Regions from separate parts of the Photobacterium satsumensis genome, predicted to be linked through region 1. Evidence: predicted binding sites of a transcription regulator. Region 1 holds the regulator's gene; each other region holds the start of a gene.
What was found. Region 1 encodes CRP, which controls carbon source genes, mostly activating them, when cyclic AMP is high. Its sites were predicted from a motif close to TGTGANNNNNNTCACA; they were not measured.
Positions count from the first base shown of each region.

Region 2: mlc (sugar metabolism global transcriptional regulator Mlc) is a predicted target of CRP. The motif match lies at 4,699-4,714, and genes of this name have one in related genera.
Region 3: L4D79_RS22495 (NupC/NupG family nucleoside CNT transporter) is a predicted target of CRP. The motif match lies at 8,963-8,978, and genes of this name have one in related genera.

Region 1 is NZ_JAKJSK010000011.1:15,083-25,719, reverse strand. It holds gene L4D79_RS21375 (phosphoglycolate phosphatase) at 1-621, shown strand, start outside; gene trpS (tryptophan--tRNA ligase) at 708-1,724, shown strand; gene L4D79_RS21365 (aminodeoxychorismate/anthranilate synthase component II) at 1,854-2,429, shown strand; gene L4D79_RS21360 (aspartate aminotransferase family protein) at 2,835-4,049, shown strand; gene astA (arginine N-succinyltransferase) at 4,160-5,170, shown strand; gene astD (succinylglutamate-semialdehyde dehydrogenase) at 5,182-6,639, shown strand; gene L4D79_RS21345 (DUF1338 domain-containing protein) at 6,681-7,478, shown strand; gene L4D79_RS21340 (hypothetical protein) at 7,588-7,776, opposite strand; gene crp (cAMP-activated global transcriptional regulator CRP) at 7,962-8,594, opposite strand; gene L4D79_RS21330 (OsmC family protein) at 8,867-9,271, shown strand; gene L4D79_RS21325 (phosphoribulokinase) at 9,368-10,237, opposite strand; gene L4D79_RS21320 (YheU family protein) at 10,343-10,564, opposite strand.
Region 2 is NZ_JAKJSK010000007.1:157,225-167,861, forward strand. It holds gene L4D79_RS12445 (AraC family transcriptional regulator) at 1-672, opposite strand, end outside; gene L4D79_RS12450 (hydrogenase expression protein HypA) at 835-3,699, opposite strand; gene queE (7-carboxy-7-deazaguanine synthase QueE) at 3,873-4,553, opposite strand; gene mlc (sugar metabolism global transcriptional regulator Mlc) at 4,805-6,019, shown strand; gene L4D79_RS12465 (LON peptidase substrate-binding domain-containing protein) at 6,096-6,662, opposite strand; gene bioA (adenosylmethionine--8-amino-7-oxononanoate transaminase) at 6,781-8,061, opposite strand; gene bioB (biotin synthase BioB) at 8,202-9,254, shown strand; gene bioF (8-amino-7-oxononanoate synthase) at 9,241-10,401, shown strand; gene bioC (malonyl-ACP O-methyltransferase BioC) at 10,391-10,637, shown strand, end outside.
Region 3 is NZ_JAKJSK010000012.1:43,848-54,484, reverse strand. It holds gene L4D79_RS22540 (sensor domain-containing protein) at 1-1,624, opposite strand, end outside; gene ubiT (ubiquinone anaerobic biosynthesis accessory factor UbiT) at 1,827-2,348, shown strand; gene L4D79_RS22530 (GNAT family N-acetyltransferase) at 2,338-2,841, shown strand; gene L4D79_RS22525 (DNA polymerase III subunit psi) at 3,048-3,449, shown strand; gene rimI (ribosomal protein S18-alanine N-acetyltransferase) at 3,439-3,885, shown strand; gene prfC (peptide chain release factor 3) at 4,073-5,653, shown strand; gene glgX (glycogen debranching protein GlgX) at 5,809-7,935, shown strand; gene L4D79_RS22505 (DUF5363 family protein) at 7,950-8,132, shown strand; gene L4D79_RS22500 (TatD family hydrolase) at 8,122-8,916, shown strand; gene L4D79_RS22495 (NupC/NupG family nucleoside CNT transporter) at 9,123-10,382, shown strand.

The sequences.
Region 1 (10,637 bases):
GATTTGGCTGATGCTGCGGATAAAACCATGCGCGCCCTGGGGCGTGCAGGGGTGACCGTTGAGCAGGTGACGACCTGGATTGGCAACGGGGCTGATATCTTAATCGGCCGTGCGTTGAGCCAGAGCGTCGAGGTTGACCCTGAACTTGACCCGGCGCTGCACCGCGAGGCCCGCCAGCTGTTCGATCGCTACTACGAAGAAGGCGGTCACGAGAAGAGCGCGCTGTATCCGGGCGTTAAAGAGACACTGGCAGCGTTTCATGATGCTGGCTTGCCAATGGCTATCGTCACCAACAAGCCGGCCCAGTTCGTGCCTCATTTGCTTGAGGAGCATGGCATTGCTGATTACTTTGTCGATGTGATCGGCGGTGATACCTTCCCGCTGAAAAAACCTGATCCGTATGCCCTGAACTGGTTGCTCGATAAGCACAGCCTGACGGCAGAGAAAATGCTGATGGTCGGTGACTCCCGCAACGATATCTTGGCGGCGAAAGCGGCGTCATGTTATGTTGTTGGGCTGACTTACGGCTACAACTATGGCCAGCCGATCAGCGAAAGTAATCCAGATATTGTACTGGATCACTTTAGTCACTTGGCAGAAGTGGTTAAACTAGGTAGCTAGTACGCTTGGCATTGTGCCGGGCTCAGAATGATATTATGCCGGCGGCAGATGGCCGCGGCTTTTTTGTGACATAGGAAAATCTCATCATGACCAAACCCATTGTATTGAGTGGCGTACAGCCTTCAGGTGAATTAAGTATCGGTAATTATCTGGGTGCGCTGCGTCAGTGGGAACAGATGCAGGATGATTATGATTGTCAGTACTGTGTCGTAGACCTGCATGCCATTACCGTACGCCAAGATCCGAAAGCGCTGCATGAAGCAACGCTGGATGCGCTGGCAATTTGCTTGGCTGTGGGTGTCGACCCGAAGAAAAGCACCTTGTTTGTCCAGTCTCACGTACCTGAGCATGCCCAGCTAGGCTGGTTGCTGAACTGCTACACCCAGATGGGTGAGCTAAGCCGTATGACCCAGTTCAAGGACAAGTCGCAGCGCCACGCTAACGATGTTAACGTTGGCCTGTTTGGCTATCCGGTACTGATGGCGGCCGATATCTTGCTATACGGTGCCCACCAGGTCCCGGTAGGCTCAGATCAGAAGCAGCACCTTGAGCTGGCGCGTGATATCGCGACCCGTTTCAACAACATCTACGGTGATGGTGAGGCGATCTTCCAGGTCCCAGAGCCGTACATTCCGACGGTTAATGCCCGTGTCATGAGCCTTCAGGATGCAACCAAGAAGATGTCTAAGTCGGATGATAACCGTAAGAACGTGATCACCCTGCTGGAAGAGCCGAAATCGATCATCAAGAAGATCAACAAGGCCCAGACTGATACCGAGACCCCACCGCGTATCGCCCATGATATCGAGAACAAAGGCGGTATCTCTAACCTGATGGGCTTGTACTCGGCGGCAACTGGTAAGACATTTGCTGAAATTGAAGCCCAATACCAGGGCGTTGAGATGTACGGCCCGTTCAAGAAAGATGTTGGTGAAGCCATTGTTGCGATGCTGGAGCCTATCCAGTCAGAGTACCACCGTGTTCGTGCTGACCGTGCTTACCTTGATGAAGTGATGAAGGCGGGTGCTGAGAAAGCGTCTGCTCGTGCGGCCGAGACCTTGAAACAAGCGTTCGCTGCTGTCGGTTTTGTTGCGCGTCCGTAGTGATGCAATCAGATCTATAATGTAAAGATAGGAAACCGGCCCCAGGCCGGTTTTTTTTCGTCTATGCTTGCCTTTCTGCTGTCCTGTTGCAAAATAGGCCGCTGTAATTTTCAGGGAGCAGAAGTACCCATGCTATTGATGATCGATAACTACGACTCGTTTACCTATAACCTGTATCAGTATTTCTGTGAGCTGGGGGCCGAGGTAAAGGTAGTGCGTAATGACGAAATCGACATTGCCGGTATCGAGGCTTTAGCCCCCTCCCACTTGGTGATCTCGCCGGGGCCCTGTACGCCGGATGATGCGGGGATCTCACTCGAGGCGATCCGCTATTTTGCGGGCAAACTGCCGATCCTCGGGGTTTGCCTCGGCCACCAGTCAATTGCTCAGGTGTTTGGTGGCGATGTTGTCCGTGCCCGCCAAGTGATGCACGGCAAGACCTCCCCGGTCGTCCACACAGATAGCAGTGTATTCTCTGGGTTGAATAACCCGCTTACGGTGACCCGTTACCATTCGTTGGTGGTCAAGGCTGATACGCTACCCGATTGCTTTGATATCACCGCATGGACAGAAAAAGACGGTGAGCGCGATGAAATTATGGGGATCCGCCATAAAACCTTGCCGATTGAAGGGGTCCAGTTCCACCCCGAGAGCATCCTGACCGAGCAAGGTCATCAACTGCTGGCGAATTTTCTCCGTCGCTAAGTTATCAAGAGAGCAGAGCAGCAGAAAATGCTGCCTTGCTAAGCCACAGCACCATTTTTTGCCAATCAAACTGCTTCTTCCTCCGCCGCAAACAGCCAATCTAAGGCTTTTTGCTATCTTAATGGCGCGATCCTTGTCACCTTTCTTAACATTTCCTTATCTTTTTTGCTTTTTTTGGCACGGAAAAATTATGCACAATATCGCTGTGTTTGATTTTTATTTCCTTGCAGGAAAAACACCTTTTAATGAATTGGGCTTAATAAGTTTTCCTCAGTCTCGCATAAATATGTATTTTGTAGGTGATTAACCGTTAACCGAGAGGGAATAAAAAATATTCTGCTATTGGAATTGGTTAATAAAATGTAAATACTATGCTTAGGGCAAAAACATTAGAAGGAAACGATAATGGCAAAGGAGTATAAAGTTGATCGTCAGGTATTTGATGACGTGATGGTGCCGTGCTACGCGCCGATGCAAATGATCCCGGTGAAGGGAGAGGGTGCACGGGTGTGGGATCAGGAAGGGCGAGAGTATGTCGACTTTGCTGGCGGTATTGCAGTGAGCTGCTTGGGCCACTGCCACCCGGTAATGGTTGATGCCCTCAAGGCACAGGCCGAGAAAATCTGGCATCTCAGTAATGTGATGACCAATGAGCCTGCATTGCGGTTGGCGACGTTGCTGACCGAGCACAGTTTTGCCGATAAAGTATTTTTTGCCAACTCCGGAGCTGAGGCCAATGAAGCGGCGCTGAAACTGGCCCGCCGTTATGCGGCCGATACGTTTGGTCCGGAGAAATCTGAAATTATCTCTTTCAAACAGGGCTTCCATGGCCGTACCTTCTTTACCGTCACTGTCGGTGGCCAAGAAGCGTATTCCGATGGCTTCGGGCCGAAGCCGGGCGCGGTAACCCATCTTGCCTATAACGATTTGGCTGGTTTGGCCGAACATATGTCGGAGCGTACTTGTGCGGTGATGATGGAGCCGTTGCAGGGCGAGGGCGGTATTGTGTCGCCGACGGCTGAATTTATCCAAGGCGTGCGCGAGCTGTGTGACAAGCACAATGCCTTGCTGATCTTCGATGAGGTACAAACCGGTAATGGCCGTACGGGGGATTTCTATGCCTATCAAGGTTTAGGAGTCACACCGGATATCCTCAGCACGGCCAAATCCTTGGGCGGCGGTTTTCCAATCGGCGCTATGCTGACGACCACCGAGCTGGCTGCACACCTGAAAATTGGCACCCATGGCTCGACCTATGGCGGCAACCCACTGGCTTGTGCCGTGGCCGAAGCTGTGGTCAGTGAAGTCACCAAGCCGGAAGTACTGGCTGGCGTCAAGCAGCGTGAGCAGTGGTTCCGCGAAGCACTTGAGGCGATCAATACCAAGTATTCGGTATTTGCCGAAGTACGAGGCAAGGGCTTGCTGTTGGGCGCCGCTCTCAATGATGAGTGGCAGGGCCGGGCAAGAGATATCTTACTTGCCGCTGGTGAAGAAGGCCTGATGGTACTGGTTGCCGGTACCAATGTGGTGCGCTTCACACCGTCATTAGTGATCGACAAAGCCGATATTGACGAGGGGATGGCCCGCCTTGAGCGCGCGATCGCCAAAATTTACTCATAGTTTGATTCAACGGGAGGCGGCTGGCAGGAGCTAGGCCGCAACCTCCGGCCCAGTGCCGGTCTTATCATTAGTTGGCAGCCATGCTGCAGCTTGCATCAGGAGGGAGTTCGATGCTGGTTATACGTCCTATTACTGCCGCGGATCTACCGGCACTGCTACAGTGCGCGGAAGAGTCGGGCCATGGTTTCACCTCGCTACCGGTTAACGAGGAAATTCTCGCTAATCGAATTCAGCATTCCGAAGAGAGCTTTGCCAAGTTGGTCACCCAACCTGGCTCGGAAGGTTACCTGATGGTGGCAGAAGATACCGAGACCGGGGAAATTGCAGGGACGACGGCGATCGAAGCCGCGATTGGGCTGGACAACCCGTTTTATACCTACCATCTCAGTACCGTGGTGCATTCATCGCGCCGCCTCAATGTCCACAATGTGGTGAAAGTGCTGACGTTCGGCAATGACTACACTGGGGTGAGTGAGCTCTGTACCCTGTTTCTACGCCCGGAGTGGCGTGAAGGCCTCAATGGCCGTTTGCTGTCGAAGTGCCGCTTCCTGATGATGGCCGAGCACCCTGAGCGCTTTGACAACACGGTGATTGCCGAGATGCGCGGGGTGTCAGATGAAGACGGCAATTCCCCGTTCTGGGAGTGGCTAAAAGAACACTTCTTCTCGATTGACTTCACCTTGGCCGATTACCTGACCGGTATCGGTAAGAAAGGTTTTATTGCCGATTTGATGCCCAAGTTGCCGATCTACGTCAACTTGCTCAGCCCGGAAGCACAGGCGGTGATCGGGCAAGTGCATGAGAAAACCCGTCCGGCACTTCGTCTGTTGGAGAAGGAAGGTTTCACCTGCCGTGGTTATGTCGATATTTTCGATGCCGGCCCGACGGTAGAGTGTGATGTCAGAAATATCGAGTCGGTACGCCACTCGCAAGTGTGCCGGGTTGAGATCGGCCAACCGGTCGCACAGACGGATTGCATCGTCAGTAACTCTTCGTTTACCCATTTCCGCGCTATCGTCGACAAGGTCGACGTACTGGATGGCACGGCATTGATGAGTGCAGCAGCGGCCAAGGCGCTGGATGTTAAACAAGGGGATCAGGTTCGCCTGATCGCCCAATAAAGGAGTAGACCATGACCCAATGGATTGCAGGTCGCTGGCAAGACGGCGAAGGACAAGCGATGCAGTCGCTCAACCCGTACACCAGTGAAGTCGTATGGCAAGGTTTGTCGGCAACCGCAGAGCAGGTTGAGCAGGCTGTTGCTGCCGCAAGGACGGCACTGGTGAGCTGGCGTAGCCTACCTATTGCTGAGCGTCAGGCGATTGTTGAGCGCTTTGCCGAGCTGGTCAAAGCGCACAGTGAAGCTATTGCGGTGGTTATTGCCGAGGAAACGGGCAAGCCATTGTGGGAAACCCGTACCGAAGCTGGCGCGATGGTGGGTAAGATTGCCATATCGCTGCGTGCCTACCATGAGCGTACAGGCGATAAGCAAAAAGACGTTGCTGGCACCCAAGCCGTGCTTCGTCACCGTCCATTGGGTGTCATGGCGGTCTTCGGACCCTATAATTTCCCGGGACACCTACCCAATGGCCATATCGTCCCGGCCTTGCTGGCAGGGAATACCGTGGTATTTAAGCCATCGGATCTGACCCCTAAGGTGGCTGAAGAATGTATGAAGTTATGGCAGCAGGCCGGTTTGCCTGAGGGTGTGATTAACCTGGTTCAGGGCGCACGGGCAACCGGTGAAGCCCTAGCGGGTGCCAAGGGCATTGATGGACTGCTGTTTACCGGTAGTGCCAATACCGGCCATTTGCTGCACCGTCAGTTTGCCGGCCAGCCGGGTAAAATGCTGGCGTTGGAAATGGGCGGCAATAATCCGATGGTGATCTCCCGTCACTATGGCGAGTTGGATGCGACTGTCTACACTATTATTCAGTCTGCCTTTATCAGTGCCGGACAGCGTTGTACCTGCGCTCGTCGTCTGTACTTACCTCACGGTGTGGAAGGCGATCGTATTTTGGCGCGCTTGCTCGAGTTAACCCGCCAGATCCGCGTCGGTGGCCAGTTCGATGAGCCAGCACCGTTTATGGGGGCACAAGTGTCGCTTCAGGCGGCTGATAATATTGTGCAGGCCCAGTCGCAGTTGGTCGAGCTAGGTGGTGAAGTGCTGCTGCCAGCGACCCGTGGCCAAGGGGCGATTGTCACACCGGGGATCATCGACGTCAGCAATATCGATGAACTACCTGATGAAGAATACTTTGGTCCGCTGCTGCAGGTTGACCGTTATCACGATTTGGACGAAGCGGTAGAAAAGGCCAATGATACCCGCTATGGCCTATCGGCAGGCTTGGTATCGACCGATGACAGTGAGTGGCAGTATTTCATTGAACATATCCGGGCCGGCATTGTAAACCGCAATCGCCAGCTAACGGGAGCTAGTGGCGATGCGCCATTCGGTGGACCTGGCGCGTCGGGTAACTTACGGCCAAGTGCGTATTACGCGGCAGACTACTGTGCATACCCGATGGCGTCGATGGAAGGTGAACAGCCGGAGCTTCCCGCTCAGCTATCACCGGGTCTTTCGCTTTGATGGCCATCAATCATTCACCAGCCAAAGAGGATAGCGAGCACATGGAAAGGGTAGAGCAACTATTTGCCGGGCTATGGCAGGATTACATCCAGCGCCTATGCCCATCAGCCGCTCAGGTTCATGATCTGCTGACCGAAGAAGAGCCGCTGCTCAACGATCATATTGCGCTGCGGACATTCAACCTGCCGAAGGTCGGGCTTGACCGGCTGGCGGCCCCGTTCATTGCCATTGGCTACAAGCCGTGTGGCCGCTATCACTTTGAGGCCAAAAAGTTGTATGCCGAGCATTTTGAGCATCCGAACCCGCTGGCACCCAAAGTGTTTATCAGTGAGTTGATGGTTGGCCAGTTCAGCTCGTTACTGCAGCAGACGGTTAGGGATTTGGTCGATCAGGTGCCGGAGCAGGCCATGCATGATCCGGCCTTTCTCTATGGTGGGCGGTTATGGGACTTGGACTACGCGACCTATGAGCTATTGGCGGCTGAAAGCGAATATGCCGGCTGGCTGGCCGCCCATGGTTTCGGTGCCAACCACTTTACTGTTAGCCTGAACCAGCTTGAGCAGTTTACCGAGGTCGATGAGGTCAATCACTTGTTGCGTCATAATGGCTTTGAAATCAACAGTGCAGGCGGTGAGGTCAAAGGCAGTCCTGAAGTGATGCTCGAGCAGTCATCGACCATGGCAGACCGGGTCGAGGTTGGGTTTATCGATGGCGTGCATACTATACCGGGCGGCTTCTATGAGTTTGCCAAGCGCTATCCGAAAGAGGACGGTGAGCTATATACCGGCTTCGTTGAAGCGTCGGCAGATAAAATCTTTGAAAGCACGGATGCCAGTTAAACCAACTGAATCAGCAAGGCCCTTTCATGAGGGCCCCTGCATTATCATAACTGGGTAAAACATAAAGCGCCTGTGGCTGATAGGGTCACAGGTTTTTTTGCGCCCGACTTTAGTGTTTGAGGCTGTCGAGCGGATACCCAAAGTGGGACTCCGGTGTATGGCGCTTTACCTTCTCGTGTTGCTCAAGGTAGTGACGGCTGTCGCTGAAACCGGTCATTTCAATTGTATCGGGTAGTGGCGAAATGACGCCGCGCTGCACGTGGTGGGAGCTATGTGGTGAAAAGCGTTCGATGTCCATACCGGTATTCCATTACAGGTGATGAGAATTGATATGCACAATGTAGCACTAAGCCGGGTAGATACAAGCACAAAAAGAGTGATGGGGTAGACAGTAATGCCCTGTAAGTATGAAAGTGGGCAGGGTAGGCAATAAAAAAGCCGCATAGTGCGGCTTTTTGAGTATCTGGCAGTAAACCGGATGGTTTAACGGGTACCGTAAACAACGATAGTTTTACCGTGGGCAGAGATCAGGTTCTGCTCTTCTAGCATCTTCAAGATACGACCAACAGTCTCACGGGAACAACCAACGATTTGGCCGATTTCCTGACGGGTGATCTTGATTTGCATACCATCTGGGTGAGTCATTGCATCTGGCTGTTTAGCCAGGTTCAATAGTGTCTGTGCGATACGGCCTGTTACATCCAGGAATGCCAAGTCACCGACTTTCTGGCTCGTCACCTGTAGGCGGCTTGCCATCTGTGCTGAAAGGCGCATCAGGATGTCTGGGTTAACTTGGATTAGCTGGCGGAACTTCTTGAAAGAAATTTCTGCGACTTCACAAGGGGTCTTAGCACGAACCCATGCAGTACGCTCTTGGCCTTCTTCGAATAGGCCTAATTCACCGATGAAGTCACCTTGGTTTAGGTAAGACAGGATCATTTCCTTACCTTCTTCATCCTTGATCAGGACCGCAACAGAACCTTTGACGATGTAGTAGAGCGTCTCGGCTTTTTCACCCGCGTGGATCAAAGTACTCTTTGAAGGGTATTTATGAATGTGGCAATGGGAAAGAAACCACTCTAGAGTTGGATCTGTTTGAGGTTTACCTGGAACCATATTACTAACTTCCTCTGCGTTTGTTGCCCAACAACGACGTCCTTTAAAAAATGAGGCTGGGCCTAACCATAATGAGTTCGTCGTTTAGGATATTCAGTCAACCGCTGGGCTGCAAGCTCACGTGAATAATTAGTTCAGATTTTATCTTTTTTCGGCGCGCTTTTCTTGATATTGATCTATGTGAAAAGGCCATTTTGTAGTCATAAGTGTGCACATGATCACACAGTTGCTAGATAGTGCCGAAACCCCCTATAAGTTGTAAGGAGAAACCAATGCAATCACGAGTGAAATGGGTCGAGAATATGACCTTCCTTGGACAGTCAAATTCCGGCCACAGCGTGGTTATGGACGGCAATGGCGGAGAAAAAGCCCCGAGTCCAATGGAGCTGGTACTGATGGCTGCGGGTGGGTGCAGCTCGGTGGATGTGGTTGACGGACTCAAATCTGCAGGACAGAAGATCACCGGTTGTGAAGCGCAAATCAATTCGGTGCGTCGCGAGCAGGCTCCTCGTATTTTCACCACCGCCAACTTGCACTTTGTGGTGACGGGTGAAAACCTCGATGAAGCCGTTGTGGCCAAAACAGTGGCCGACTCGCTGGAAAAATACTGCTCGGTGTGCCTGATGCTGGGAGAAGGAGTTGAGATGACCCACTCGTATGAGGTGGTGGAAGAGTAATATAGCGGCAAGAAATGGCGATGGGCCCGGGGCGAGAGGAAAATCACGCCTATCGCCTATCGCCTATCGCCTATCGCCTATCGCCTATCGCCGGTCTTAACCTATTTTCCCCGTATCAATCAGCTGCTGGATCAGCGGCCGCATGATCAGCTCCATGGCAAAACTCATCTTGCCGCCAGGTACCACCAGGGTGTTGTGGCGCGACATAAACGACCCTTGGATCATCGATAGCAGGTAGGGAAAGTCCACCTTCTTGATCCCGCGGAATCGGATCACCACAAAGCTTTCGTCGAGGCTTGGAATGGCCTTGGCACTGAACGGGTTGGAAGTATCTACCGTCGGTACCCGCTGGAAGTTGATGTGGGTACGGGAAAACTGCGGGGTGATGTAATTGAGGTAGTCATCCATCGAGCGGACAATCGACTCCATTACCGCTTCGCGGGAATGGCCACGATCCCGGGTATCCCTGACAATTTTCTGGATCCATTCCAAGTTGACGATCGGCACCATGCCAATCAGCAAATCGACATGCTGGGCGGCATTGACCTCACCGTCGACGACACCACCGTGCAGGCCTTCATAGAACAGCAGGTCGGTATTTTCCGGTAGGGTCTGCCAAGGCGTGAAGGTGCCGGGCATGAGGTTGTAAGGCACGGCTTCGTCGAATGTGTGCAGGTAACGGCGGAACTGGCCGCTACCGTCTTCACCGTACTGGCGGAAAAAAGTCTCCAGCAACGGGAAGTCGTTGGCTTGGGGGCCGAAATAACTGATATGACGGCCTTGCTCTTTGGCTTTACGGATCTCGACGTCCATCTCCGGTCGGGTAAACCGGTGGAAACTGTCGCCTTCAAGCCAAGCAGCATTGATGCTCATCATATTGAACATCTTACGGAAAGCTTCGGAGGTGGTCGACGTACCTGCCCCCGAGGACCCTGTTACTGCAATAATCGGATGTTTTGCAGACATGACAAACCCTGTCGTTAACATTAACGGAAAGAGTTATTAACAGGGCTGGGCGGTAAGGTCAAGCCGGGATGTCAAAAATGCCGGGTCTACAAAGCTTACGTAGGGTTAATGTTGCCCCAGTTGGCGCTTGGATTTGATGTCGATGGTTTCATGCAGCTCGGAGTAAACAATCACCGCCTCGCCTTTTTCCAGCTGCTGGCGCACTCGGGCAACCTTGGCGGCCATCGAGAGTTCGCGCTCGCCGTAGTCGGTGCCTTCACGCAGGACAAAATGCTCTATCAGGTTAGTCAGGGTATCGGGATCAATGTCTTGCCAAGGGATATTCATGGTTACAGCTTTTTGGTGGCGGATGGTTAGGACAATTATATTGGCAAAAGCATCAGTTGTAGAGAGGGAAGAG
Region 2 (10,637 bases), on a different contig from region 1:
GATGTCTCCGGGTTGACTGTAGAGAGCTAAAATCATTTGTTCCAGTTTCATCATCAGCTGGTACTTCTTGATACTTAACCCCGTGACTTGGCGAAAGCTACGCTCCAGTGTACGTCTAGAGCAAGCGCATTGCTCTGCCAGGGCATTAATATCCAAGGTGTGCTGTTCCATGGCCGCAATCGCTTTTTGCGATATGGAGAATGGCTTATCGATATTGGAAGCCAAACTCAATGCGTCAATTTGGCGGTTAATACAACCGATAATGTTTTTCTTAGACCGGCACTGCCATAAGGCATCTTGAAACTGGCTATCAAACATGGGTGTCAGCCAGTCAAACCAGCCACACTGATTGACCAGCCCTTCGCTGGCCTTGTTCAATAGATAGAGCCCTTCAGGCCGAAAGGTAATACCGATTCGCTTAAGTGGCGCGGTGTCGACAAGGGTAAGCAGTTGATCACTGGCTGCAAGTAAGTGACTGCCTTGGCCTGAAATATGTTCACTACTGCCCTGATAGCTATAGCTCTGATCCCTTGGAGTAAAGAGAAGATGCGCCCTAGGATTTGGTATGAGCTGTGGCAGTTGTTCAATGGTGTCACCTTGTTCCACCTCCAGATACCAGATCTGGTGGATCAGCCATTCATAGCCTTTTAGAGGTTGTTTCCAAGTGATCATTTACACTGCCTTTCATTGACTCATCGATTTGCTCTCTTTTCGATATTCTAATCCATTTGGGTTTAAAGTTTCTTGGTTTGAGTGAAGGGGGATAGCATTCTGGGCGGGGTTAGTCGATGCAAAAAGCCCGGTTTCCCGGGCTTCTTTATCATATCGGTGCAATTACGGAGCGGGCTCTTCAGGCACTTCGAGGTAGGCACATGTCTGGCCGTCGTTGAGGATCGTACCACCCGGAGGACCTGCAGGTTCTTCTTCTGCTGGTGGCTCTTCCTCAGCTGGCGGGGTTTCACCTTCTGCCGGTGGCGTTTCACCTTCAGGTGGTGTCTCTTCTTCAACCGGAGGTGGCGGCTCTACTGGTACCACATTCGGTACCAGGTTGGCGTCAATCAAGGTTACGATGTCACTCCAGATCTCGCCTTCATCACTGCCATATAGAAGGGCCTCATCAGTTTGCCAACGGCTCTGGTGGTTGAAGGCTTTGATAGCCAGCTTCAAGCCATCGGTATCGGTGAGTTGGATCCGCTCGTTCATCGACCCGTCAATAGCTTCATAGTATAGGGTGCCATCTTCCTCAATTTTCCAACGAATATCGAAGTTGAAGCCACAGCCGTCTTCGTCGACATAGCTGCCCAAGAAGTATTCACCCTCAAAATTATCGCTCAATTTTAGGTAGCGTGAACTGTCACTGGCGAATGTCAGGGCTTTATCATCACTAGTATTGCCTGTTTGTCCAACGAGCAGTCCTTCAGTAAATACCGGATTGCGGCCAAACCAAACTTGCTTGCACAACTGGACTTGATCGTTGTAGTTGGTGAGGCTTTCTTTGACCACTGGCGTGGTCGTGGCTTGGTCCCAGCCTGAGTCGCTATCAATGCATGCAGACAATGTATCTGGCTCATATGCACGGGCCATCAAACTGGAAATCTGTGCTTGTTGTCCTTGCTGGCTGAACACTTTGATAGCAAGTAGGTTTCTCTGATATTCGTAATTGGTCAGTGCCCAGAAGTCGAATTCGTCTTCGAGGTTGGTGTCACCCACCAGTTTCATGTAACCCTCTTCAGTCAGAGACCAATTGCGGGAGCCTGTTTCTTCGAGAGTATTGCGGTAGTGATCCCAGCTGTTGTCATTACGCAGGATATGGGCGGTGATTTCACCCTCCTCGTTGATCTGTACCAAGGTCTTATCCACTAAATCGTTGACCGTTTGGGTAGTGAATCGCTCATCACCGCCACATTCAGTTACCGCGTTAAGGAATAAACCTTCATTGGCCAAACTGGTGTTACCGAATCCACACTCATCGAATGGTGGCAAGTTATCACGGGTTGCCGCTGAGAAAATCTGTGCCTTGGCATCATTATCGAATCCGGAAAAGTTGAATTCTGCCAGCTCTAGCAGGACTTCACCGATGTTGACAAACCCTCTGTCCTCAATAAGAAATAGGTGACGGCCATTGTATGGGTAGTCGTCGGCGAGTTGCTTGATGATATCCGGTATATCGAATCGGATCACCGGCTTGCCTGATACTGTAGTGGGCGCCCAGACTCCTGTGTCTTGGATAGTCCATTCGTTGGCTGCGATACGGCTCCAGTAGCGGACAGTAAAGAAATCATCACCGATGAATTCAGCGACGATATTATCGCTCAGTTTGAAGCCGTTGACTTGATCGATAGTAATTCCTACATTGAATAATGGTGTCTTGATATCTTCGAGAGAAGTAAAGCCAGCATCAGGGGTCAGGATTGGATAGGCGCGGCAGGTGTCCTGATCATTGGTATTATCGCACAGTAAATAAGTTTCACTTTCTGGGCGCCAAGTGAAGAAAAAGCCTGATGAGCCGTCTGAAAAAGTGGTGTCCTCAGGGATATATCGGGTCAGGTAATGATTGTCCTTGCTCGATAGGAAATCATGCATTTTTTTGCCTGACAACCCATAGACCTTGGCTTCGAGAGTAATACCTTTCTCAACAGAGGTACTCAGTGCAGCATCTGTCAGCAGAGCGTTGCGGTCGGTAGAAAATTGCACTTTGAGGTACTCAAACAGGCCAATCCAGCCTTGATTGGTCAACACTTGCGAGCGGATATCCTCGGTGCCAAAGCTGGTTGAATTACTGAGGTAAGTAAACGCCTCGGAGAGAGTGATATCTTCACTACCACTTTTATCCCAACTGAATTCAGTGATGGTGGTTTCGCTGCCGTCATAGGATGTTCTGTCAGTAAAAATGCCTTTGCCATCGTTACCCTCAGAAGCACTGATCTCCCAGTAGCCATCATTTAGGATTGCAAGTATGTTGGCTAACGTTGCTGATTGCTCAGTAAAGAAGCGTTCTAGCCTACCTTCAGTCATGGTTTGTACTATGGTGAGGCTCATCAGATCTTTGAGTGTCAGCCCCTGAACGCCGATCTTAGGGAAGAGGGTGTCACGGATATCGATGGAAATCTTGTTAATGTCTTCAAGCGCGAGAGCAACAGCCCCCTGGGCACCGGATTCAAACACATCGTTGAAGACCCCCCAGTTTTCATCGGCGGCGACGCGCTGGGCAAGGGCAAAATAAGTCAAAGATGATTCGAGCGATATGGCTAACCGTTCGGCGGCCAGTGGGGTCATAAATAGACCTGTAGGTAAGCTTTCTCCGAGAGTAAACTCAGGGACACCGTCGAGATCAACCAATAACACGGCATTGATTCTCGCTCGGGTACCGGCATCCAGTTCATAGATCCCGTCCCCTTTTGCTTCGAGCCGGGTGATTTCGATAGAGTCGAATACTTTTCCCTTGTCATCTAGCCATACAGCAGCAAAGTTTTGTTCTGTAAGTTCTTTTACGGCATTGGCATAAGCTGGCTGGATCAAAGAGAAGGCTTGCTGGTTGGCAAGAATCATACCGTCGGGAGCATCAACAGACACCGTAAAAGTTGTTGATACTGGTACCGGTGTGCCCGCGACAGGGGCGGGGCTGTCGCTACCGCCTCCACAGGCAGAGAGCAGCAGGCTGCTGATAAACAGCAGGGTATATCCCATGTAACTGCGCATAATAAATTCCCCAATAGGTCATGAATCTTTTATTGGTATTTGTTTTCTGCTGAGTATAGATAGGACAAAAAGGTGCAAAGTTAAGAAAGGAGATGGGTCTCGGATATAGAGCGGAAGTCCTAAAAATAAGACCGCCGCTCGAGGAGCTGAAATGCGAGATATTTGCGGGCTAGTTAGGCAATAGCCAAGTATTTGTGGGTTTGGATCGAAAGGCGCCAGTTACGTTTGATACAGGTATCGATACACAGCTCAGTCGCTCTTGGCTTCTGGCTAATTGGCTGCAGTGCGATTTCAACACCGGTTTTGAGTTGCTTGCCGGCAAGTAGGTCATCAAGTTGCTCGATATCTTTTTGGGTGCCGACCGGATGCTTGATCTCATCGGCTCGTTCAAGCGCACTTTTAAGCACTGGTAGCTTGGCTTTCATGTTTATCTTTGGAGACACGGTGACCCAAGTATTTTCCGTAGCCTGTACCTCTGATGTGCCGCTGGTCTCAATTTGGCAACGGAAGCCAGCTTGCTCCAATGCGGTGGTCAATGGGAGCAAGTCATAGATACAAGGCTCACCACCGGTGATAACCACATGTTTGGCGGTGTACTGTTGCTCTATGAGCAAATTAACGATGCCTTGAGCATCTAGCTCAGTCCAAAGAGGTGAATCACCGGTCTTAGCCATGACGTCGGCGACCGAGCCGTGATCTTGAGGTTCGGCGCTCCAAGTTTGTTTGGTGTCACACCAGGCACAGCCGACAGGGCAGATCTGGAGCCTGACAAAAATGGCTGGCACACCGGTAAATACGCCTTCGCCTTGGATAGTTTCAAAGACTTCGTTAATTTTGTACACCGTTAACCTCATGGTGGGGATTTTCGCGACCGGCGATTATCGCAAAATTGCAGCTGGCTGTCTTTAAATAGGTTAATTTTCGTTGTTAAAAAAAAGGCAATCTTTTTGCGGTAGAATGAGAGCTAGGGCAAAAATTGCGGGGTTTTTCATATTTCGTCGTGACCGTTGTCACGGACTTAACATAATAGACTTCACAATTACTTCGCAAAGTAAAAAAATTCAATGTGTATTAAATAATGACAGATTTTTTCGGGAGTTTAGGCATGTATGTCGCTCAGCCAGGTCATATCGACCACATCAAAAGAAATAATGCCGGCAGCGTTTACAAGCTTATTGACTTGTTTGGCCCAATCTCCCGCATCGAGCTTTCCAAACGCAGCCAGTTAGCTCCTGCGAGTATAACCAAGATTACCCGTGAGTTGATTGAAGCTCACCTGATCAAGGAAACGGCGATTCAGGAGTCGTCCAGCCGAGGTCGGCCTGCTGTCGGTTTGGTGCCGTCCAATGAAGGTTGGCAGTTCATGTCTATCCGTTTAGGGCGGGGCTATCTAACGATTGCTTTGCATGAACTTGGCGGAGATATTCTGGTTGAAGAGCGGCAGGATATTGACGTACTTCACCAAGATGAAGTAATGAAAAAGCTTATCGCTGAAATCCATACCTTTTTCGCCAACCATGTGAGTGAACTCGATCGCATTACTGCTATCGCGGTGACCTTGCCGGGACTGGTGAATTCTGCGACTGGTACGATTATTCAGATGCCGCATTATGATGTTCATAACCTTGAACTCGGGCCGGCGATACATCAAGCAACAGGGTTACCGGTATTTATCGGTAATGACACCCGCTCGTGGGCGCTGGCTGAGAAGTTATTTGGTAATTCGCGTGATGTTGCCAATTCCATTTTGGTTTCTATCCATCACGGTGTCGGTGCTGGGATCGTACTTGATAATGTGGTATTGCAGGGACGGATCGGTAATGTCGGCGAGCTTGGCCATATTCAAATTAAACCTTACGGTAAACGCTGTTTCTGCGGTAACCATGGTTGCTTGGAAACCGTGGCGAGCCTGAAGGCTGTTATCGAGCAAGTCGAACAGCGTTTGCGAGAGGGCCATCCTTCATCGCTGCACGGCAAGACCCTGACCATTGAACGTATCTGTGATGCTGCGATGGCAGGAGATACCTTGGCTAGGCAGGTGATTGTTGAATTGGGACATCATTTGGGGCAGGCCATTGCGATTATGGTGAATTTGTTTAATCCAGAGAAGATCCTCCTCGGCGGTGAATTCAACCGGGCAAAAGACATTCTGTATCCGGCGATCATGGAGTGTGTCCGCAACCAGTCATTACCGGTTTACAATCGTGATTTGGTTATCGAACAAAGCTCGTTTTATACCCAGGCGACAATGCCAGGCGCGGCCTTAGTCAAACAGGCGATGTATGATGGTCACTTGCTGATGAAGTTGATTGAAGGTTAATTGGCTTCGACGCGAAGTCATCATGTCTTTGTAAAAATTCACATCCACAGACATGTGCTTGCATATTGTTATTTGCCTAGCATTCTCTTTTTAGTTGATCGTCAATGACATTGTGCAGAAATGAAAGTGCTGCACGGTGGTCATTGCGACTCATAAACCATTGCTTCTGGTTGGTTTCCAGAGGCAACAATTCGAGCCAGCGCTGGCACACCCAAGTCATGTCATTGTAATCGGGTAGAGGATAGTTTTCTGCATGTTCAGGGTATTCTTCAAATAGTGCTTTTAAGCTATTTGAAATATCCCGATCGACAAACTTGATCTGGCTTGGTGTCCAGTTGCTCATCGGTGTGACATCACCAAACCGTAAACCATCTTCCTCCTGCCAATGTTTATTAATTAAAAACTTTTCAACCCCTCTGATGGTTATACCAAGCAGACCATCGGGGAGTTGTTCGAAATCCGTAATGATTGCTCGGGTTCCAAAGTGGCAGAGTGTCGTTTCATCTTTCATACAGAGGCCGAAACCGTTGCCGTCACCCATAGCCAGCTTGACTAACCGGGTATAGCGAGGTTCGAAGATCCTCAGTTTACTTATCCCACCAGGTAGTAGGTATATCTGTAACGGAAATAGTGGTAATTGCATAGTTCTAGCCTTACTGACGTTATTCATTATAAATACGAGCTAACCATAAGTTGGGATTGCTATAACGTTCAGGAAAAGTATAAGCAGACCATCATTAGATGTTGTCTGCTTTTCGATACTACTTAAGTGCTAACTTGATAGCCGAAGTGAGTTGGCTAAGTTGTTGTTGATTAATGATAAATGGAGGCATTATGTAGACAAGTGTGCCAAAAGGGCGAATCCAGACGCCACTGTCTACAAATGTTTCCTGAATTTTGGCCATATCGACTGGCTCATACAACTCGACAACACCGATAGCTCCCAGCCAGCGAACGGCTTTGACCTTGTCCAGTTTTTCTATCTCAGGCAGTGACTCAGATAGTTGTTTTTCAATTGTTTTTACCTGTTCCTGCCAATGGCCTTGGGCGAGAAGATCCAGGCTGGCATTGGCGACAGCACAGGCTAGCGGATTACCCATAAATGTCGGGCCGTGCATGAAACAGCCTGCCTCCCCACTGCATACCGTATTTGCGACATGAGTACTGGCGAGGGTCGCGGAAAGGGTCATGTAGCCGCCGGTCAGTGCCTTGCCGACACACATAATATCAGGACTGATACCGGCATGTTCACAGGCAAATAATTTTCCTGTGCGGCCAAAACCGGTCGCAATTTCATCTGCAATGAGCAAGATCCCGTATTCGTCGCACAACTGGCGTACTCGCTTGAGGAAAGTTGGATGATAGATCCGCATCCCGCCCGCACCTTGAACGATAGGCTCGATAATCACCGCGGCAACCTCATTCTGATGTTGCTCTAGCTGGTGGCGGAAGTCGTTGATGTCCGATTCTTGCCAGGGTTCGAAAAAACCACACTCTGGGGACTGGGCAAAAATATGCTCCGGTAAGAATCCTTTGTACAGGCTGTGCATGGAATTGTCGGGATCGGTGACTGACATCGCGGCAAAAGTGTCACCGTGGTAGCCGTGCTTGACGGTGAGGAACTTCGGCCGGCGTTCGCCTTTGGCATGCCAGTACTGCAACGCCATCTTCAGCGACACTTCTACCGCGACTGAGCCTGAGTCGGCCAGAAAAACATGCTGTAGAGGCTCCGGGGTGATGTTGACCAGCTTACGGCAGAGTTCAACAGCAGGCTGGTGGGTAATGCCACCAAACATCACATGCGACATCTTGTCGAGCTGGGCTTTGGCCGCTTCTGTCAGAGCAGGGTGGTTGTAGCCATGGATCGTTGACCACCAAGATGACATTCCGTCAATAATTTCTCTGCCGTCTTCAAGTTGTAAATATACCCCGCTGGCACTAACAACTGGATAGCATGGCAGTGGGTTGAGTGTTGACGTGTATGGGTGCCAGACATGCTGTTGGTCAAATTCCAAATCGACCGTATTGTTTGTTTTTTGCACAGTTGTAAACCTTGCTCCTTATTGATGGTTGACAGTCTACCGTCTCAAAGTAGACTAGCCAAGTAACAAGAAGCAATGAATGCATAATTCCAGTGGCAATAAAAACGGCTTGCTGGACACATAATAAGAGGTGATTACACGTGGAAGTACGTCACGACTGGACAGTCGAGGAAGTTCAAGCGCTATTTGATAAGCCATTTATGGATTTGGTGTTTGAAGCCCAACAGGTACATCGCCAGTACCACGATCCTAACAAGGTACAAGTGAGTACGCTGCTTTCAATTAAAACGGGCGCTTGCCCTGAAGATTGCAAGTACTGTCCACAAAGTGCGCATTACCGCACAGATGTTGATCGCGAGCGCCTGCTGGAAGTGGAACGTGTGCTCGACGCGGCGGAAAAAGCTAGAACCTCGGGAGCAACACGATTCTGCATGGGAGCGGCATGGAAAAACCCCAAAGAACGCGATATGCCTTATCTGCTCGATATGGTACGCGGGGTGAAATCCATGGGGCTGGAAACCTGTATGACGCTCGGTATGATCACCGGTGATCAAGCCAATGAGCTGGCAGAAGCTGGCTTGGATTACTATAACCATAACCTCGATACCTCGCCGGAGTTCTACGGCAACATCATTACGACCCGTACTTACCAGGATCGCCTTGACACCTTGAGCTATGTCCGTGAAGCGGGGATGAAAATTTGCTCCGGCGGGATCATCGGTATGGGCGAAAGTTCCCGTGACCGAGCGGGCTTATTGGTTGAGCTGGCTAATTTACCGACCCACCCAGAAAGTGTACCTATCAACATGCTGGTCAAGGTAAAAGGCACTCCGCTAGAGTCTGTTGACGACGTTGACCCGTTCGATTTTGTTCGTATCATCGCGGTTGCCCGTATCATCATGCCGCAGTCGGCTGTTCGTTTATCTGCGGGCCGTGAGGACATGAACGAGCAAATGCAGGCGCTGTGTTTTATGGCGGGTGCCAACTCGGTGTTCTACGGCTGTAAGCTCCTCACCACACCGAACCCAGGTGAAGACAAAGACATGCAGTTGTTTGCCAAGCTAGGCATAAACCGTGCGGAGCAAGCAGCCAAGCCAGATGAAGTGCAGGCACAAGAGCTGTTGGGGCAAGTTGCACAACGCGTCGCAGCACGTCCAAGCAAGGATGATTTGTTCTACGATGCATCGGTTTAACCAACGGATCGCATCAGCCCTTGAGGAAAGAAAAGCTCAAGGGCTGTACCGCACGCTGAATTGCTTAAGTCGCGGGCAGGCTATGTCGGTGCAGTATGAAGGTAAATCGTTGCTTAATTTTTCCAGCAACGACTATCTTGGCCTAGCACAAGAACCTGAGCTGGTTAGCGCATGGCAAGAAGGGCTTTCCCGCTTTGGTGCCGGTAGCGGTGCGAGTCCACTGGTTACCGGGTTCCACTCTCCCCATAATCACCTGCAAGCACAGCTGTCGGAATGGCTAGGCTATGAGCATGCCTTGCTGTTCAGCAGTGGTTTCAGTGCCAACCAAGCGCTATTGTTTGCCTTGCTGCAAGAGGGTGATCACTTGCTGCAGGACAAGCTCAATCATGCATCGCTGATTGAGGCGGGGATGCTCTCACCGGCAACCATGAGACGCTTTGCCCACAACGACCCATCCTCCTTATCGCGTTTGTTATCTCGTCTTCCTGAAGATTCTCCCAAATTAGTGGTGACTGAAGGGGTCTTTAGTATGGACGGGGATCTCTCGCCACTCAGTGATATCGCAAGTGTCTGCCAGCAAACACATAGCATGCTGGTGGTTGATGACGCCCATGGTTGTGGGGTACTTGGGGAGTTTGGCCGCGGCAGTTGTGATCACGCAGGCATCAAGCCGGATATTTTAGTGGTGACTTTTGGCAAGGCCTTTGGTCTGCAAGGAGCCGCCATATTGTGTAGCAAAGCGATGGCTGAATATCTGGTGCAGTTTGCCCGCCACTTTATTTATTCAACCGCGATGCCACCCGCTCAGGCTCATGCACTGTCCAAAGCATGTGACATGATTCAGCGTGGCGATTGGCGCCGTGAAAAACTCACCGCGCTTGGACAAACCTTGGCACAACACCTATCACCAGATGTCGAGATACTAGAAACCCAAACGCCAATCAAACCGTTAATGGTGGGGAGTAGCGAGAGGGCAGTGAACCTTGCCGAAAAATTGCGACAGCGAGGGCTATGGGTCAGCGCTATCCGGCCGCCGACAGTTCCCGCTAATGCAGCAAGGTTGCGGATAACCTTGACCGCAGCCCACCAAGAAGCAGACGTTCGTTTGTTGGCACAGGCTATCAATGAGGTATGGCATGAAGAATAATGCAGACACCGCAGCCCCTTATCTGGATGATGTCATTGTTACCGATAAGCAAGCTATCGCCGATGCGTTCGGCAAGGCCGCGAAACATTATGATCGATCTGCGGCGTTTCAGCGCCAGGTCGGGTATCACTTGTTGGCTAAATTGCCGATTCTCAATGTGGCGGGTAGCCAAGTGCTCGATCTAGGCTGCGGAACCGGTTATTTCAGCCAGCAGTTGCAGCAACGAGGTATGCAAG
Region 3 (10,637 bases), on a different contig from region 1:
TGGGGTTGACGCCGGTCGCCTTGCGCAGCTTGTCGACAAAATGGATCAGGTTGGGGTTACCGAACTGCTGCGGTGACAGGTTGATGGCGACCTTGCCGGGTAGCAGGCCTTGGGTTTTCCAGTAGCGGACGGTGGTAAAGACTTCGCGCATGACCACCTGGCCCAGTTGCTCAATCAGCCCCGAGCGCTCGGCGACGGGGATAAACTGGGCCGGGCTGATATAGCCTTCAACCGGGTGTTTCCAGCGCACCAGTGCCTCGGCACCGTTAATCGAAAAGTCACGGGCATGCACTTTGGGTTGGTACCACACTTCGAGGCCATTATTTTGCAGGGCTTTCTGCAGTTCGATTTCCAGCCAGAGTTGCATCCGGGCTTCTTTGTTCATCTCTTCGCTGAACTTGACGGCTCGGTTGCGGCCGCGGTTCTTGGCCTCGTACATCGCCGTATCGGCATTTTGCAGCAGGATCCGGGCATCATTGCCGTCACCGGGGTATTGCACCATACCGAGAGAGCAGGCCAAGTGCTTGCTGAAATGGTGCAGGTCGAAAGGTTGGTTGATCAGGGCGATGACCTGATCGGCAATCAGGCTGCCTTGTTGATCGTGCTCAGGATTTGGCAGTAAGATCGTGAATTCGTCCCCGCTGAGGTGGCCGATAATGGCATCGTCGGGCAATAGTCGCTTGAGCCGTTGTGAAATTTCCTGCAGTACCTGATCACCAATATGGTGTCCAAGTGAGTCATTGATACTTTTGAAGTTATCGATGTCGAGGTACAGCATCACCAATGGGGTCTGCTGGTGGATCAATTGCTCTAGCTGGCGGCTGAACCCATGGCGGTTCAGTAGCCCGGTCAGCGGGTCAATATGGATAGAAGGGTTGCTCTTGTCTTGTTTGGCACCCACCGGGTTGTAGGGTTGCAGAAGCACCAGTTGCGCTGACGTCCCCAGTACCTCGACGGTTGACGTGGAAAGTTGCAGTGTCTGCTGTTGCGGACAATAGCGGCTGGTCTGGCACAGCCAGGCCTCTCCGTGCTGGAGTGAAGCCAGCTGCGTGCGGGTCACTGGCTGCTGCTGATTATCCACCACCAGTTTGCTGAAAGTCTTACCCTTGAGATCATTGGGGTGTTCGAAGCCAAATAGCAAGGCCGCTTTGTCATTGGCCGAGATCACCGTGTCGCCTTCGACGATACAGCTGCCGTCATTCATTAGCTGGTTGAGGCTCTGCAGATGCTTTTCATGTTCTTGGATAGCATTGATCAGAATTTGGCGTTCAGAGGTGTCGACGCAATGCAGCACAATATGGTTTATCTTGCCATTGTCGCAACGCAGCGGGGTCAGGCTGAAGTGCATGCTGGTATCGTGGTGGTTGTCATCGAGGATGACTTCGCTCTCCAGCGTTTCGCCATTGAACGCCCGATCATAAAAGGGGCGCATTGAGTGGTAGAATGTCTTGCCAAGTATGTCGCTATCGCCGAGCCCGATGAGATCGTCACGGCTAAGGCCACTAAGCTCGCAGTAGCGGTTGTTTACCATCAAATATTTATGCTGATGATCCAGTACTGCAAACAGGAATGGACTGTGATCAGTGAGAAGGGGAAACCAATGGTTCAGTTGCTCTGTCTGCATGATCTTGGGACATTCTTCCGTAGTTTCTGCCAGCAGGCGCGAGGTGGCAGGTGGGTTTGCAACCACTATATCTAGGTCATTGTCACAATACCAAGTTTTACCCGTTCAAAGCTGTATTTTTTGACTCAAGGCATAAAAACACTGCCATATATTGCCATACAATCACTACATATATGCGACCGACTACAGGAAAAATTATTCAGTGATTGCTCAACTTAGAAAACAGCTGGTTCAAAATGGCCCGGCGCTATTGCGTGTCCCTGCCAAACTGGCTCCCTTCCCGCTGCAGAAAAAAGTGATGCTGGATGGATTGGCCATGGTATTCAAGGAAGCCCTGGAAGATGGTGATTTTGAATTTCTTGAAGATCGCTGGCTAAAAGTGGAAGTACGCGATTTGGATCTGCGCTGGTACATCAGTTACCAGAATGAGCAATTGGTGGTAGCTGAGCATGTCGAGCAGGAAGATGTCAGCTTTAGCGGCGAATGCAATGATCTGGTATTAATTGCTGCTCGCAAGGAAGATCCTGATACACTGTTCTTCCAGCGTCGCCTTCGTATCGAAGGGGATACCGAGCTGGGACTGGAAGTGAAGAACCTGATGGATAGCATCGATCTGGATTCGCTTCCGGCACCGGCTAAATTTGTACTGCACCAGTCAGCTGATTTTATCCATAAAGGTATGCAGTCGGCGGCTGGGCAAGAAGAGGTCATGAATGCTCATTAGATCTGAGGCTCCGGCCGATATTATGCCGATCGATTCCTTGCTTAAGTTTGTATTTGAGACCGAGGCTGAAGCAGAGTTAGTGATGCGGTTGCGGGAAAACGGCAAGCGTACCCTATCGCTGGTGGCGTGCAATGATGACGGTGAGCTCGTCGGCTATATGTGTTTCAGCCCAGTGATGCTCGACGGTGAAGATCACAACTGGCAGGGTTTGGCCCCGATGGCCATCAAGCCGGAGTACCAACGTCAGGGGATTGGCCTGGCGATGATCGAAGAAGCCAAGCAAACTCTTGCTGAGTTGGGTTACCCGGTGATCGTGGTGTTGGGGCACAGCGACTACTACCCGAAAGCCGGCTTCGCCCCTGCTGCTCCCCAAGGTATTCAGTGCTCATGGCCAGTGCCAGAAGAAGCCTTCATGATATTGGAAGTGGTACCGGGTGCGATGGACGGTAAGACCGGCATGATCAGTTACAGCGAAGAGTTCAACGCGCTGTAGGCTGCCATTGAGTCTTCGTTTCATGAAAGTACCACCGCGAGGTGGTATTTTTTTATGCTTCGCTCAACATCAACGTAATTTGGAGCCGGTATCGAGCGCCTTGTCTCTGTCCCTTTTCATTCTCGCGGATAGGCCAGAATATTACTCAGTTTGGTATAAATTCTGATAGTATTCCGGGCCAAAGTGAACATCATCAAGGTGAGTGGATGAAACAGCGTGATTTACAGCTGATGAAGGCGATCGGGTTAACCTATTGGCAGATCCGTAAACCGGGCTTTTTTCCCGAGCAGGAGCAACCGATGATCGATCTGCCGGAAACTTGCCAGCTGTTGTTTGTTTGTGACGAAGAGCTGGATGAGCATGACCGTTGGCTGTTTGGCCGGATCCTCGGCAGTATGAAACTGGCGCCAGAGCAGGCGCTGTGTATCCCCGCCGCGGCGGTTGAGCAAGTTCGCGAGCACCACCTCCAATGGTGTTGGGTGGCAGGTTGTGAAGCGGCCCACCCGGCAGGCTGCCAGCTACTGACGTCGTCCTCACTGAAATTGATGCATACCAACCCCGGCGCGAAAAAAGCGCTGTGGCAACAGATTTGTTCTTATGACGCATAATATCGTTTTACTAGAGCCACATCATCTGGATGATGTTTGGCGTATCGAGCAGGCCGCTCACATGTACCCTTGGGCAGAGTCGATGATCCGCAAGGCGCCCAATAAGATCGCTGCCAATTATGCGCTGGAGATCGATGGCCAGCTGGCGGGGTATTGCTTTGGCCAACTGGTAGCAGGTGAAGCCACCTTGCTCAATATTGCTATCGACCCAGTTTTTCAGGGGAAGGGGTACGGAAAGTTATTGCTGGAAGGTTTCTTGTCTCAGCTTGAGCGATTGAATGCGCAAGATGTATGGCTGGAAGTCAGGGCGAGCAACCAGCGTGCTTATCAGTTGTATGAATCTTTGGGTTTCAATGAAATTAACCGCCGTGAAGGCTATTATCCGGCACCGGATGGCCGCGAAGATGCATTAATCATGACTTATATGATGATGTAGCAGGCGGCGAAGTGCCGTTTGCACTGTCACCAACCGTGTTAGCGCTGTCTCTTTGGCTGGAGTTTGCGTATAATTCCGCCATCTTTGGGTCCAGCACCCTAAAAAATACATTGGAACCTGCCGCTGCATGTTGCGTGCGGTCGTCGCGGGTTCAATCAGAGAAATCTCTCACAGGATTATCAACGTTATGTCTTTTCTATCTGAAGTGAACAAACGTCGTACGTTTGCCATCATTTCTCACCCGGATGCGGGTAAAACAACCATTACCGAAAAAGTTCTGTTATTCGGAAACGCTATCCAGAAAGCCGGTACTGTAAAAGGTCGTGGCTCAAACCAGCATGCTAAGTCTGACTGGATGGAGATGGAAAAAGAACGTGGTATCTCGGTGACCACGTCGGTTATGCAGTTCCCATACAATGACTGTTTGGTTAACCTGCTGGATACCCCGGGACACGAAGATTTCTCGGAAGATACCTACCGTACCCTGACGGCTGTTGACTCATGCCTGATGGTTATCGATGCTGCGAAAGGTGTCGAGGATCGAACCCGTAAGTTGATGGAAGTGACCCGTCTGCGTGATACGCCTATTGTTACTTTCATGAACAAATTGGACCGCGATGTTCGTGATCCGATGGAAGTGCTTGATGAAGTTGAAAGCGAGCTTGGTATGGCTTGTTCGCCTATTTCATGGCCGATTGGTTGCGGTAAAGAATTCAAGGGTGTTTACCACATCCACCGTGATGAAACGATCCTGTATGAATCTGGCCATGGCCATGAAATTCAGGAAGTGCGTATCATCAAAGGCCTTGATAACCCAGAGCTGGATGTCGCTGTGGGTGATGATCTTGCTGCAAGTGTTCGTGATGAACTTGAGCTTGTGATTGGTGCATGTCCTGAATTTGATCATGAGCTATTCCTTGCGGGTGAGCTGACGCCTGTTTATTTCGGTACGGCACTGGGTAACTTCGGTGTCGACCACATGCTTGATGGCCTAACGAAATGGGCGCCAGCGCCACAAACACGCAAGGCCAACGAGCGTGACGTTGAAGCGCAGGAAGAGAAGTTCTCTGGCTTCGTATTCAAGATCCAAGCAAACATGGATCCAAAGCACCGTGACCGTATTGCATTTATGCGTATCGTATCGGGTACTTACAGCCAGGGCATGAAAATGAACCATGTCCGTACGGGTAAAAATGTGAGTATTTCTGATGCCGTTACCTTTATGGCTGGTGACCGTGCCCGTGCCGAGAAAGCGTACGCGGGTGACATTATCGGCTTGCACAACCACGGTACTATCCAGATCGGTGATACCTTCACCCAAGGCGAGAACCTGAAATTTGCCGGTATTCCAAACTTTGCGCCTGAATTGTTCCGTCGTATCCGCCTGAAAGATCCACTGAAGCAGAAGCAGCTGCTAAAAGGTCTGGTACAGCTGTCGGAAGAGGGGGCGGTACAGGTTTTCCGTCCGCTGCAGAACAACGACTTGATCGTTGGTGCAGTCGGTGTGCTTCAGTTTGACGTGGTGGTTGCCCGCCTGAAAGCAGAGTACAACGTTGAAGCGATCTATGAAGGCGTTAACGTGGCAACTGCCCGCTGGGTAGAATGTGGCGACAGCAAAAAGCTGGAAGAATTCAAGCGTAAGAGCCAGTCTAACCTGGCGTTGGATGGCGGTGATAACCTGTCTTACATCGCACCGACCATGGTTAACCTGAACCTGGCTAAAGAGCGTTTCCCTGACATTGATTTCCGAGCGACCCGCGAGCACTAATTCGCGATAAGCCACGGGCATCAAGCTCAACATCGAAGCCGTCACATTGTGACGGCTTTTTTTATACTTTTTGTGAAGCCTACCTCTACCCGTTATGAATGAGTCTACTATTCTGGTTATGCACGCTGGTGCGCAATAACCATAAGGATGATGGCATGAACAGGGTTGATGAACTGGGTTCCTCACTAAGTACCGCGTTGGCGGCGGATAATCAGATCTATACCTTACCCGGCGAGGCATTTCCACTTGGCTCATCGGTACGTGAGGGTGGGGTCAATTTCAGCGTTTATTCCAAAGATGCCACCCGGGTGACCTTGCACCTGTTTGCCAGTGCCGATGCGGCGGGGCCTTTCCGTTCTTTTGAGTTGAGCCCTGCACTGCACAAGCGCGGTCATTATTGGTTTATCTTTGTGGGGAATATCGGCCATGGTCAATATTACGGCTTCCAGGTCGATGGCCCGTGGTTACCTGAGCGTGGATTGCGTTTCGACTGCGAGAAAGTGTTAATTGACCCCTATAGTCAGGCGGTAGGCTTTGGTCGTAATTACAGCCGCCAGCGAGCTATCGAGTCGGGAGACAACATGGATGCCTGCATGAAGAGTATTGTGGTCGATCACAGTGACTTCGACTGGCAAGGTGATGTGGCTCCTCGTCACTCTTTAACCGATACCATTATCTATGAAATGCATGTTGCCGGATTTACCCGTCATCCCTCTTCCGGTGTGGTGCAGGCCAAGCAAGGTACCTTCTCTGGGATCATCGAGAAAATTCCGTACTTGAAATCGCTCGGAGTGACGGCGGTTGAATTGATGCCGGTTCAGCAATTCGATGTCGATGACGCACCTGAAGGGCGCGGCAACTACTGGGGTTACAGTCCGATTAATTTCTTTGCTGTCCATGCCGACTACAGTGTCGAGAAGGCCCCCCTTAGTGCAATCGATGAATTCAAAACCTTGGTGCGTGAACTGCATAAAGCCGATATTGAGGTGATCCTCGATGTGGTGTTCAACCATACCTCGGAAGGGGATGAGCACGGGCCAACATTCTGTTTCAAAGGGCTGCAAAATGGCGCTTACTACCTGCTGGACAAGAAAACGGGCAGCTATGGCAACTACAGCGGTTGTGGTAATACCTGCAACGCCAACCACAGCGTCCTGCGCCGGATGATCATCGATGCGCTGCATTACTGGGTGACCGAGATGCATGTTGACGGATTCCGGTTTGACTTGGCCTCGGTACTGGCCCGCGACAGCCAGGGCTATCCGATGAAAGAGCCGCCGCTGCTGTGGTCGATAGACTCGGACCCGATCCTCTGCAGCACCAAGATCATTGCCGAGGCGTGGGATGCGGCGGGGCTGTACCAGGTTGGCTCGTTTATCGGCGATCGCTGGAACGAGTGGAACGGCAAGTTCCGTGATGATGTCAGGGCTTTCTGGCGTGGTGATGCTGGCTATGTTAGCCGCTTTGCCTCGAGGATCCTTGGCTCTCCGGATATGTACTGTAGCCACCATCACTCACCGCACCGCTCGGTTAACTTTATCTGTGCCCATGATGGCTTTACCCTCAATGACTTGGTGAGCTACAGCGAGAAACACAATGAAGCCAACGGGGAGGGCAACCGTGATGGTGACAATCATAATCTGTCGAGCAACTATGGCGTCGAAGGGCCGACGGATATTACAGAGATAGAGTCGCTGCGCCATAGGCAGTGCAAGAACATGTTAGCCACATTGTTCTTGGCGCTCGGTACGCCGATGCTCAATATGGGTGATGAAGTCCGCAGGACCCAGCAGGGTAACAACAACGCCTACTGCCAGGACAATGAACTCAGCTGGTTCGACTGGAGTCTGGTGGATACCCACAGCGACTTACTGCGCTTTGTTACCCATCTCAGCCAGCTGCGTACCGCCGAACCAACCATAGACTGGAACATGCATATGTCGCTCAACTCTGTGCTGGAGGATGTCGGGATCCGTTGGCACGGAATCCAGCCCGAGCAGCCGGACTGGTCGGAAAACTCCCACTCTATCGCATTGACGGTGTATCACCCGATCACTCAAGACGAACTGTACGTGGTTTGTAATGCCTTTTGGGATCCTCTCGAGTTTACCCTACCGGATCGCCACTGCAGTGATTGGCACTTGGTGATCAATACCGCCAAGCCGTCTCCCCATGATATTTATTCCATTGATGAGGCACCGCTTTATACCCGGGATACCATTTTGGCAACCGGGCGTAGTATGATCGTCATGGTAGCCAAGGCCACCAAAGCCACAAACTAACAGGATAGATAGCCATGATGTCGTTGATTAAGCGTGGGGTAGCGGCTTATGACCGCTGGTGTGAAAAAATGGGGCTAGTCCCCGAGAACCGCCGTTGTTGCGCACCGGTCCGTTATGACAGTGATGATCCTCGCAATCCAACGAATAAAGGCAAACAAGATAACAGTACAGCACAGGTCAAACCGGATGCTGATTGATAGCCACTGCCACTTCGACTTTGCGCCCTTTTGTGATGATCCCGAGCACTACTTGGCATTATCGCATCAGGCCGGGATTGGGAAAATCGTGATCCCGGCGGTTGGCCAGCGAAACTGGCAGGCGGTTCGTGACTTGTCAGCCCGTTTTCCCCAGCTCTACTTTGGCTTGGGGCTGCACCCATTTTTCAGTGCCGAGCACGATGTCAATGCCTTGATTCAATTAGAATCAGAGCTTGCGACGGAGGCCGAACAACGAGAAAAAAAACACTCACGCTGCGTTGCTGTCGGGGAATGTGGACTAGACTTTGCCATTGTGAATGCCGACCGTGATCAACAGATTTCGTTATTGGCAGCCCAGTTACAGTTGGCTAACCGCTTTGAATTGCCGGTCATACTCCATTGTCGCAAGGCTTTTCCCGAATTGCTTCGGGTTTTGAGGCAAAATACGCCGATTGCCGGTGGGGTGTATCATGGATTCAGTGGCAGCCATCAACAAGCGATGCAGCTTATTGATCTAGGTATCAAAATTGGAGTCGGTGGAACGATTACATATCGCCGTGCCAATAAGACTCGCAATACAATAGCAGCACTGCCATTGGGTGCATTACTGTTGGAAACGGATGCACCCGATATGCCAGTCGATGGATTTCAAGGGGAGCCTAACCGACCCGATCGGTTAGTGAATGTACTGAGTGAACTGGCAGCAATCCGAACGGAAAGCGAACAGGAAATTAAGCAGGTAACTAGCTTAACCACTGCTGAACTTTTCGGTATTCAGATGTGAAGCGTTGTCACAAAATAAACGTTTGCGTAAATCGTTTGCGTTAAACCGTGATGGGGCTCACGTTTGGGATTGAACTTTCACTCCCTTTCCTTGCAAACTGTGATGCCGGCGTTATTTTATCCGCCGTTGCATGAGTATAATGCGCCGGACTCTTAATGAGCCGAATTGTCGAGACGCCAAACTTAACTAAAGGGAAGCCATAAACTATGAGCATGTTTATGAGCCTGGTTGGGATGGCAGTACTGCTAGGTCTTGCAGTACTTCTATCTGATAACCGTAAAGCTATTAATCTACGTACTGTGGGTGGCGCATTTGCCATTCAATTTTGTTTAGGTGCATTTGTTCTTTATGTACCTGTTGGCCGTGACGTACTGTATGGTATGTCTACAGCCGTTGCCAACGTTATCGCTTATGGTAACGACGGTATCAACTTCCTATTCGGTGGCCTGACTTCAGACAAGATGTTTGAAGTGTTCGGCGGTGGCGGCTTCGTGTTTGCCCTGCGCGTACTACCAGTAATCGTTTTCTTCTCTGCACTGATCAGCGTACTTTACTACCTGGGCATCATGCAGGTAGTGATCAACATCCTAGGTGGTGGTCTACAGAAAGCACTAGGTACTTCTCGCGCCGAATCCATGTCTGCAACAGCTAACATCTTCGTTGGTCAAACGGAAGCACCTTTGGTTATCCGTCCGTTCGTACCAAAAATGACTCAGTCTGAGCTGTTTGCGGTTATGTGTGGTGGTCTGGCGTCTGTAGCGGGTGGTGTACTTGCTGGTTATGCCTCTATGGGTGTACCTCTAGAGTACCTAATCGCAGCGTCATTCATGGCAGCTCCGGGTGGTCTTCTATTTGCTAAGATCATCAAGCCTGAAACTGAAGAAGCTGTTGAGCAGCTAGCAAGCGACGCTAATAACGCTGACGACAAGCCAGCGAACGTTATCGACGCAGCAGCAGCGGGTGCTTCTTCTGGTATGCAGCTTGCTCTGAACGTTGGTGCAATGCTTCTTGCGTTCATCGGTCTGATTGCACTGATCAACGGTATGCTAGGTGGCATCGGTGGTTGGTTCGGTATGCCTGAGCTGACACTTGAGCTTATCCTTGGTTATGTTTTCTCACCACTTGCATTCCTAATCGGTGTGCCGTGGGAAGAAGCAACAATCGCTGGTTCATTCATCGGTCAGAAGCTGGTAGTTAACGAATTCGTTGCTTACCTGAACTTTGCCCCATACCTAGCGGAAGGTGCTGAGGTTGTTCTTTCTGATAAGACGAAAGCTATCATCTCGTTCGCACTATGTGGTTTCGCAAACCTGTCTTCAGTAGCTATCCTACTGGGCGGTCTAGGTGGTCTGGCTCCAAGCCGTCGCCACGACATCGCACGCTTCGGTATGAAAGCGGTAGCAGCAGGTACGCTTTCTAACCTGATGTCTGCAACAATCGCAGGTCTATTCATTACTCTGGCTTAATGGCAGAGAGTTGATAACCTGATAAAACGCCGCGGTCTTCCGCGGCGTTTTTGTTTTTCTGGATCGAGGTAAAGAGCTTGGCTAGAGGCTAGAGGTAGAGCAAAGGGCTGAAGCAATAGCTTGACAGGGTTAAGCCTTCACAAAACTCTGATTCGCCCATCGCCCATCGCCCATCGCCCATCGCCCATCGCCCATCGCCTTTCAACAGATCCAGTAAACATCCCCGCTATTGCTTCTATTTGATGCCATAAAATC